2 regions of the Thiomonas sp. UBA7699 genome follow, and region 2 is predicted to be linked to the other one. Evidence: predicted binding sites of a transcription regulator. Region 2 holds the regulator's gene; the other holds the start of a gene.
The links. The regulator sigma-54, encoded in region 2, starts transcription at its own class of promoters, with help from an activator protein. The targets are predictions, from matches to a motif close to TGGCANGNAANCTGCTTT.
Positions count from the first base shown of each region.

Region 1: the regulator sigma-54 is predicted to act here: its motif matches at 3,793-3,810, upstream of glnA (type I glutamate--ammonia ligase).

Region 1 covers NZ_DLGH01000002.1:15,993-20,930, forward strand. Annotated here, with positions in the region: gene ntrC (nitrogen regulation protein NR(I)) at 1-449, opposite strand, end outside; gene glnL (nitrogen regulation protein NR(II)) at 481-1,566, opposite strand; gene B3H47_RS00945 (hypothetical protein) at 1,563-2,141, opposite strand; gene glnA (type I glutamate--ammonia ligase) at 2,274-3,689, opposite strand; gene B3H47_RS00955 (competence/damage-inducible protein A) at 3,926-4,696, opposite strand; gene B3H47_RS00960 (class I adenylate-forming enzyme family protein) at 4,860-4,938, shown strand, end outside.
Region 2 covers NZ_DLGH01000015.1:17,407-22,344, reverse strand. Annotated here, with positions in the region: gene B3H47_RS05570 (thiol:disulfide interchange protein DsbA/DsbL) at 1-36, shown strand, start outside; gene lptA (lipopolysaccharide transport periplasmic protein LptA) at 159-794, shown strand; gene lptB (LPS export ABC transporter ATP-binding protein) at 872-1,645, shown strand; gene B3H47_RS05555 (RNA polymerase factor sigma-54) at 1,652-3,172, shown strand; gene B3H47_RS05550 (hypothetical protein) at 3,293-4,102, shown strand; gene B3H47_RS05545 (CHAD domain-containing protein) at 4,088-4,938, opposite strand, start outside.

The DNA.
Region 1 (4,938 bases), on a different contig from region 2:
ATGGCGCGGAACACATCCTGCATGGCCGGGGCCTGACCGAGCAGCTCGGGGGCTTCGTTGTGTGCTTCATCGGCCTGCTCTTCGCGCAGGCTTTCATCGACGGCCCGCTGGATCAGTTCGACCGCTTTGTCCACATCGAAGGGCTTGCTCAGATAGTCGAACGCGCCGCCCTGCAGCGAGGCCACCGCGCTATCGAGATCGGAGTAGGCCGTCATGATGATGACGGGCAGGCCTGGATGCGATTGGCGGATTTGTTGCAGCAAGTCGATACCGTTGCCGCCCGGCATGCGGATGTCGCTGATGAGCACTTGCGGGCAGCCTTCGGCAAAGGCGCTGAGCACGTCGCGCGGATTGGAAAAACTGCGCACTTCCATGCCCGACTTCTGCAGCGCCTTTTCCAGCACGAAGCGGATCGAGGCGTCGTCGTCAACCAGCCAGATCGGTTTCATCGCGCGCTCCCTTGCGACGAAAGCCCTGCCTTCAAGGCAGCGGAAGGGTAATGCGGAATTCTGTGTGGCCGGGCTGGCTGTCGCATTCGATGGTTCCCTGATGTTGCTGGACGAAGGTCTGGGCCAGGGTGAGCCCCAGTCCACTCCCTCCTTCTCGGCCCGAGATCAGCGGAAAAAAAATGCGATCCTTCAGTTCCGCTGGCACCCCGGGGCCGTTGTCCACGATATGCAAGACCAGTGCCAGCTTATAGCGCTGACGGGCCAGCGTCATCTGCCGCGCCACGCGGGTGCGGAACACGATGCTCGCATCGCCCTGCACGATGCGCTGTTGCAAGGCCTGCGCCGCGTTGTGGGCGATGTTGAGCACCGCCTGGATGAGCTGTTCCTTGTCGCCGCGGAATTCGGGCAGGCTGGCGTCGTAGTCCTGCTCGATGGTCAGCCCTTGCGGAAACTCGGCCTGCAGCAGGGTGCGCACATGCTCACACACTTCGTGGATGTTCACATCGCCCACCACATGCGGCTTGCGATGCGGCGCCAGCAGGCGGTCCACCAGGGTTTGCAGCCGGTCGGCCTCGGCGATGATGACCTGGGTGTACTCCTGCAATTCGGCAGACGGCAACTCGGCGTGCAGCAACTGCGCTGCACCGCGTAGGCCGCCCAGCGGGTTTTTGATCTCGTGCGCCAGATTGCGGATCAGCTCTTTGTTGGCCTGCGCCTGGTTGTGCCACTGCTCCTCGCGCTCCAGCCGAGACTGCTGGCTGATCTCCACCACCTCGGCGAGCAGCAGGCCCTGAGGATGATCGGTGCGCGCCACGATCAGCTGCACTTGCACCGCCTCGCGCAAATCGCGCAGCCGCATCATGCAGTCGAAGCGCTTGCTGCTGAATTCGTTGCTGCGCACCTGGAGCAAAGACTCCTGCCAGAGTGCGGGGCAATCCATCCAGTGGCTCAGGTTTTGCCCGCTCAAAAGACGGCGAGAGACGCCCAGCCCATTTTCCAGCGCCGGATTGGCGTATTCAATCGCGCCTTCGGCATCCACCAGAGCGGCCATCGAGGCCAGCCACTCCAGGCCGGGATACTCGGTCGCGCCCGGCTGGCCGACCGCTGCGGCGTTCATTGCGGATACTTTTGCAACTCGCGCTGCAAGGCGGCAATATTGGCCTGCGTCATGGCGATCTGGTCTTTCATCTGCGCCACGCGCTGGGCGTATTCGCCGCCCTTGACCCCGCCGCCCACCAGCCGTTCGCTGGGCAGGTAATCGGGCTGGCCATTGTTGTAGGCCTTGAGTTGCTGCTCGAGCCGCGCCTGCTGTTGCTGCAATTCCTGCTCCAGAATGCGCCGCGCCTCGAGATCGCGCTCTTTTTGCGTGGAGGGCGCGACCCGCGCGGCCTGGTTGCCGCTCGGCTCTGCATTTTGCGCGCTGGGTTTGCTGCCCGATCCGATGACCTTGGGCGTCATGCCCGGACTGGAGAGGATGCTCACATTGGCGTTGTCGATCAGCTTGCAGTTCTTCGCCTTCACCTCGGAAAGATCGTTGGTGTAGGAGTTGTCCGGGCAGCGGTAAACGCGCTGCGGGTCGGTCTGCGCCACAGCGGCAGAGGCGCTCGCCAGGGACGCGAACAAAGCAAACGCGGCGTAACGAACGCTTGATCGGGCAGTCAATCGGGCAGTCAATTGGGCAAACAAGGTCATGGTGGCGCGCATTCAAAAAATCAACGGTCAGTGTAAGTCTGGCAACGCGCGTGCCGCACACCCGGCCGACAGGACGTGGCGGAATTGCCAAAAAAAAGCGGCCCGAAGGCCGCATTTGAAAACCCTCCCACCTTACAGCGAGTAGTACATATCGAACTCGACCGGGTGCGTGGTCATGCGGAAGCGGGTGACCTCTTCCATCTTCAGCTCGATGTAGGCGCTGATGAAGTCGTCGCTGAACACGCCGCCCTTGGTCAGGAAGGCGCGATCCTTGTCCAGATAGTCCAGTGCCTGGTCGAGGCTGGAGCACACGGTCGGGATCTTGGCCTCTTCTTCCGGCGGCAGGTCGTAGAGGTTCTTGCTCGCGGCTTCGCCCGGGTGGATCTTGTTTTCCACGCCGTCCAGACCGGCCATCATCATGGCAGAGAAGGCCAGATAAGGGTTGGCCGTCGGATCGGGGAAACGCACTTCGATGCGGCGGGCCTTGTCGCTCTGCACGAACGGCACGCGGATCGAAGCCGAACGGTTGCGCGCCGAGTAAGCCAGCATCACCGGGGCCTCGAAGCCGGGCACCAGACGCTTGTAGGAATTGGTGCCAGGATTGGTGATGGCGTTGAGCGCGCGGGCATGTTTGATGATGCCGCCGATGTAATACAGCGCAAAGTCGCTCAGACCGGCGTAGCCATTGCCCGCGAACAGGTTCTTGCCGTCTTTCCAGATGGACTGGTGCACATGCATACCCGAGCCGTTGTCGCCGACGATGGGCTTGGGCATGAAGGTCGCGGTCTTGCCGTAGGCGTGGGCGACGTTTTGGATCACATACTTCATGATCTGCGTCCAGTCGGCACGCTCCACCAGAGTGGAGAATTTGGTGCCGATTTCGCACTGGCCAGCGTTGGCCACTTCGTGGTGATGCACTTCGACCGGCACGCCCATTTGTTCAAGCAGCAGGCACATTTCCGAGCGGATGTCCTGCAGACTGTCAACCGGGGGCACCGGGAAATAGCCGCCCTTCACCGACGGGCGGTGGCCCATATTGCCGCCTTCCATCTTGTCGCCGGTGGCCCAGGCGGCTTCGTTGGAGTCGATCTTGACGAAGCAGCCCGACATGTCCACATTCCAGCGGACCTGGTCGAAAATGAAAAACTCGGGTTCCGGACCGAAATAGGCGGTATCGCCGATACCCGATGCTTTCAGATAAGCCTCAGCCTTCTTGGCGATGGAGCGCGGATCGCGGTCGTAGGGTTTGCCGTCACCGGGTTCGAGCACATCGCAGCTCAGCAGCAGCGTGGTTTCTTCGTAGAACGGGTCGATATTGGCGGTGTTCGGGTCGGGCATGAGCAGCATGTCCGAGGCTTCGATGCCCTTCCAGCCAGCGATGGACGAGCCGTCGAAGGCGTGACCATCGGAGAACTTGCCTTCATCGAAATGCGAGACAGGCACCGTGACGTGCTGCTCTTTGCCGCGGGTGTCGGTGAAACGGAAATCCACGAATTTGACATCGTGCTCTTTCACCAGGCCCATCACGTCGGCGACTGTTTTGCTCATGAAAATCTCCTGTCAGGTTGAAATGCGTTGGGGGTGGTCATCGGCCGTGCTGAAGACGCCACTTGACATCGTTTGCTGCAATGCTCCGCGCAGTGCAGGGAATCTAGCAGAAAGCGTGCCCAGATCGTTTGAAACCCAGCTCCTCCCACCAGGAGAAAAGACGGGGTTTGCAGACGGCGAAAAACGCACCAAAAACGTGCCGAAAACTCTCATGCACTTTTTCGGTGCGATTCAGCTCATTTTGGTGCATCTTCCCAACTGCCTTCCGGGAGGTGGGCTCGCAAATAGTCGAAAGCCTCACTTACGGCCGCCGAGTCGCCCTTCACGCCGAGTTCAATGTGCCGCCCCCAAACCGGGTGATCCACGCTGGGGAGGCTGAAAACCTTGACGCCCGCAAACCGCTGCTCGATGTCTTCCATCAAGGGCGTGAGGTCGGACTCCATTGCGTGGCGCACGATCACGGCCCGTTCAACCTGATGACCCTGGCCGTGCAGATGCGCCAGCGGACCATCCAGCGCCCATTCGAGCATCGGCCACGCCATGACCGGAAAGCCCGGGACGAAGTAGTGCTTCCGGATGGAAAAGCCCGGAATGCGGTTGTAAGGGTTGGGAATGATGGCGCTGCCCTGCGGAAACATGCCCATGTTCAAACGCTGCTGGTTGGCGGGGCTGTCCACATCGCCCAGCCCGGCTTCGATGACCCGCTGCTGAATCAGCGCCTTGGCCTCGGGGTGTAACTCCAGCGGCAGGCCCAGCGCGGCTGCGGCGCTCTGCCGGGTGTGATCGTCTGGCGTGGCGCCGATGCCGCCACAGCTCAGCGCCACATCGCCGCGCCGGAAACTGGCGGCAAATGCCTCGGTCAGCCGGGCGGGATCGTCGCCCAGATAGCTCACCCAATCCAGCCGCATCTCTCGCGCCTTGAGCAGAGCCAGGATCTGAGGGAAATGTTTGTCCTGCCGCTTTCCCGACAGGATTTCGTCGCCGATGATGTAAAGCCCCAGTCCCATGCTTGTGCTCTGAATTGAAAATCCGAGCATAGCGGGACGCCGTCGCTTTCGCGCCACCAAGCCCCCCAAAAAAATCACACTCTGGCGCTTTCCGTGCGATTGCGGGGTGACGCTTCAGCACACTCCGCCTTTATGCTGAGTTACCTCGTTTTAATGGACGCTCATGCTGCTTCACCACACTTTCGAGACCACCGCCGCCGAGTTTTCCGAACATCGCGCCATCGTGCGCGAAGGCGTGACGA
Region 2 (4,938 bases):
TACCTGATCAAGAAGGTGCAGGCGGAAAAGAAGTAAGCGCGTCGCCTTGCCACATCTCAACACTGCCCGCATACCGCGGGCAGTGTTTTTTGAGGCCCGCAAAATTGCTGCGAAATCGCCTGAACTGGCCCTAGAATGGATCGACGAAAGCAAAACCCATGCCGATGAAACGAGTGGCCCGAATCCTGTTGTTGACCCTGCTGTGTGCGCCGAACTTGGCGCTGCCCGTGCTTGCGGCGCAGGCCGACCGGAACCAGCCGATTCACATCGAGGCCGACGCCATGCGCTACGACGACGTGCATCAGACCAGTGTGTTCACCGGCAACGTGGTCGTCACCAAGGGTTCTCTGGTGCTGCGCGCCGCCACGGTCGATGTGCGCCAGGCGCCGGACGGCTATCAGTACGCGACGGCGATCGCCGCGCCGGGCCAGTTGGCTACCTTCCAGCAACAACTCGATACCGCGCCCGGCCAGCCCACGCAAACCATGGACGGCGCCGCGCAGCGCATCGAATACGACGGCAAGACCGATGTAGTGACGCTGCGTGGCCAGGCCATGCTCAGCCGACTGATCGACGGCAAGCTGGCCGACCGCAGCCAGGGCAATGTGATTGCCTACAACCAGATCACCGATGTGTTCACCGTCGAAGGCGGTGCGCAGGGCGCCACGGCCACCAACCCTGGAGGGCGGGTGCGGGTGATGTTGACGCCGCAGCCCGCCGCCCCGTCCGCGCCGACGGCGCCCAAATCGCCTCCCGCGCTCAAAGTCGCCCCGAAGCTGGGGACACAGCCTTGAGCGTCCAGCCGCATTCCGCTGGACAGACCGTGGTGCGGGGCGGCCTGGAGCCCGTCGCCCCGGCGGAAGCCGCGCGCGTGCCTTCCACTCCGTCGTCCCGCGCGGCCACCGGCCCGGAGCTCGACGTTCAACATTTGCAGAAACGCTATGCCGGTCGGCAGGTGGTGCGCGACGTCAGCTTCAGCGTGCGCTGCGGCGAGGTGGTCGGCCTGCTGGGGCCGAACGGCGCGGGCAAGACCACGTCGTTCTACATGATCGTCGGCCTGGTGCGGCCCGACGCGGGGCGCATCCACATCGACGGCCAGGACGTGAGCGATTCTCCGATGCATCGCCGTGCGCGCATGGGGCTGTCGTATTTGCCGCAGGAGGCGTCGATCTTCCGCCGCATGACGGTGGCCGAGAACGTGAGGGCGGTGCTGGAGTTGCAGCGCGACGCGCAAGGGCGCCGCCTGGGCAGGGCCGAAATCCGCGAACGCGAAGATCATCTGCTGCGCGAACTGCACGTCGAACATCTGCGCGACAGCCCCGCCCCCGCGCTTTCGGGCGGCGAGCGGCGGCGGGTGGAAATCGCCCGCGCGCTGGCCACGCAACCGCGATTCATCCTGCTCGACGAGCCGTTTGCCGGCATCGATCCGATTGCGGTCATCGAGATTCAGCGCATCGTGCAGTTCCTGAAAGAGCAGGGCATCGGCGTGCTGATCACCGACCACAATGTGCGTGAAACGCTAGGCATCTGCGACCGGGCCTGCATCATCAGCGAAGGGCAGGTGCTGGCGCAGGGCGATCCGCAATCCATCATCGACAACCCCGCGGTACGCAAGGTGTACCTCGGCGAAAACTTCCGCATGTAAGCCGCGATGAAGCCGTCGCTGAACCTGCGCCTGTCCCAGCATCTCGCACTCACGCCGCAGTTGCAGCAGTCCATCCGGCTGCTGCAACTCTCCACCCTCGAACTCACGCAGGAAATCGAAGGCCTGCTCGAATCCAATCCCTTCCTCGAACCTGAAGAAGAGCAAGAGGCGCCCGCTGCCGCGCCGACATCCGAGTCGCCACCGCCTTTGGCGCCCGACCCGTCTCAGGCATCGGTCGAAGGGCATGACGCAGCCGCCGAGCCCGCCGCTGAGTTGCAACTCGACACGCAGGACTGGACGGCCAGCAGCGGCGAAACCGATCACGGTGCGGATACCGATGCCGACGCCGACTCCTGGGTCAGCTCAGGCCAGTCCGTCAGCGGGGGCGGGGGTGACGACGACGAATTCAGCGCGCTCGACATTGCCTCCGAACACCTCGATCTGCGCGACCACCTGCGCGGTCAGTTGGCCGGGCTTGCGCTGAGCGCCACCGACCGCGCGGCTGCCGAAGCCATCATCGACTCGCTCGACGACGACGGCTATCTGCCCGACAGCCCGCTGGAACTGGCGCAGGCCCTCGCCCCCGCGGCAGACGCCGAGCAGCTCGAAGACCTGGCCGATGCGCTGACCACGGCCATGCGCCTGATTCAGAGCTTCGACCCGGCCGGTGTCGCCGCCCACGATTTGCCCGACTGTCTCTGCCTGCAGCTTCAGCGCCAGGCGTCTTGTCCCGTGCGCGAACTCGCCCTGCAGATTTGCCGCGGCGGCCATCTCGATCTGCTGGCCAAGCGCGACTGGCGCAAGCTCGAACGCCAGCTCGAAGCCGATGAAGCCGCGCTGCGCCTGGCGCAGCAACGCATCGCCCAACTCGACCCCCATCCGGGCAGCGCCTTCCGCCGCGATGCCGCGCAGGCCGTGACCCCCGATGTCATCGCCCGCAAGACCCCGCAAGGCTGGGTGGCGCAGCTCAACCCCGAGGTCATGCCCCGGCTGCGCGTGAACCAGATCTATGCCGACGCCATGCGCCGCGCCCGCGACAGCGGCGGCGCCATGCAGGGACAGCTTCAGGAGGCGCGCTGGTTCGTGAAAAACGTGCAGCAGCGTTTTGAGACCATTCAACGCGTGTCGCAGACCATCGTCGAGCGCCAGCAGCGTTTTTTCGATTTCGGCCCCGTGGCGATGCGGCCCATGGTGCTGCGCGAAATTGCCGACGAACTCGGCCTGCACGAATCGACCATTTCGCGCGTGACCACGCAGAAGTTCATGCTCACGCCCTTCGGCACTGTCGAGCTGAAGTATTTTTTCGGCTCTGGCCTGAGCACCGAGGCAGGGGGCAACACCTCATCCACCGCGGTACGCGAACTCATCCGCCGCCTGGTGGCTGAAGAAGACAGCGCCAAACCCCTGTCGGACAGCGAACTCGCCGAGCGCCTCACGCAGCAAGGCGTGCAGGTGGCGCGGCGCACCGTGGCCAAATACCGCGAAGCGCTGCGCATCGCCCCGGCCAATCTGCGCAAGAGCAGTTGAGGGCCCGCAGCCGCAAGCGGAGCCAGTCGCTCACCTTGCGCTAAGTCGTCCTCTCCAGAATGCCGGGGTCGCGCCGCACGCGACGCCACAACAACGCAAACGGTATTCAGGGAGTTCATCATGCAAAACGCAGTAAAAGCCGCGCAGCCCGGTTGGGCGCTGGCGGTCAAGGTTCCGGTCGTCATCACGCTTTACTTCTGGCTGATCAAAATCATGGCCACCACGGTGGGCGAAACCGCCGCAGACTATCTGGCGGTGGATCTGCATCTGGGCCTGGTCGCCACCAGCGCGGTGATGACCCTCTTGTTCATCGGTGTGCTGGCGGCGCAGATGCGCGCCAGCCGTTACGTTCCCTGGCTTTACTGGTTGACGGTGACTCTCATCAGCGTGGTGGGCACCTTGCTGACCGACAATCTGACCGATCAGTTGGGCGTGCCGCTGCCGGTGAGCACCGCCCTGTTTGCGGTGGCCTTGCTGGCGACGTTTGCGATCTGGTGGGGCCGCGAGCGTGACCTGTCCATCCACAGCATTGCCACGCCAAAACGAGAAGGGTTTTACTGGGCGACGATTCTGTTCACCTTTGCGCTGGGTACTGCAGGAGGCGATCTGGCCGCCGAGCGGCTGCAACTCGGCTATGCCTTGTCGGCCTTGCTGTTTGGCGGCGCCATTGCGCTGACGGCAGCGGCCTACTACCTCTTCAAGGCCAGTGCCGTGACCACGTTCTGGATCGCTTACATCCTCACCCGCCCGCTGGGTGCGACCTTGGGCGACTGGTTGTCCAAACCCGGTGCCGAAGGAGGGCTCGGTCTGGGAACCATGGGCACTAGCGCTCTGTTCCTGGTCACGATTCTGGCCCTGGTGATTTACCTCACTGCGACACGGCGGGACCAGTTGCAGGCAAGTTCAGCCCCAAGTTCAACCCCCTCCTGATTTCCCGCGGGCGGCTTGGAGCGCGCGCTGCAAACCGGTGCGGGCCTGCTTGAAGGCATCGTCCATGGCCTGTTCGCTGAACGCGTTGGGCTGTGACGGCGGAGTGGTTGGGTCGCTGATCATCCAACGCGCCAGCCGGTGGGTGTCGAGCGCTTTGCCCAGGTCGGTTTGCAGGGCGCTGGTGAGTTTGAGCCAGGCCTTGCCTTCGTCGCCCAGCGACTGGCCGATCCAGGGGGCCAGCCATTCCAGCGCATAACGCAACTGCTTGGCGCGCAGGCGCAGGGCGTGCAGCGCGCTCCAGGGGGCGTCGATCGGTGTCGCGGCGAGGCCGTCCCAGATCGCCAGCAGTTCGCCCCAGCGCTGCGGGTGCAAATGCAGGTCGTCGCGGTGCAAGCGCAGCAGCCTGCGGGCCAGTTGTTCGGTGGACAGCTCGGCGGCAATGATCTGGCTGCCGCTCCAGCACTCGGCCCAGCGCGCCTGCGCCAGCAGTACGCGGCCGAAGCGGGCGCTGCGCAGATAGGTCAGCAGGGCTTGAAGACGCGCCTCGCGGCGTTGGGCGAGACCGTCGCGCACGGTGGCGTGTGTGCTGTCGGGCGCGCTGGCCTGTTCAAGGCAGACGTCGACATCGCGCACCGCGCCCAGCAGTTGTCCGGCCCAGCGCCATTCGTCGCGCAGCCAGCGGCAGGCCGCGCGTTGCGACTTCGGCCCCGTGGTCTGGAACAGCCGCAGCAGCACCCGCAGTCGGCGCAACTGCAGCCGCATCTGGTGCACGGTTTCGGGCAGGGCCTTGTCGTGCAACAGATCGGCGCCGACGGCAATGACGGCGGTTGCCTGCT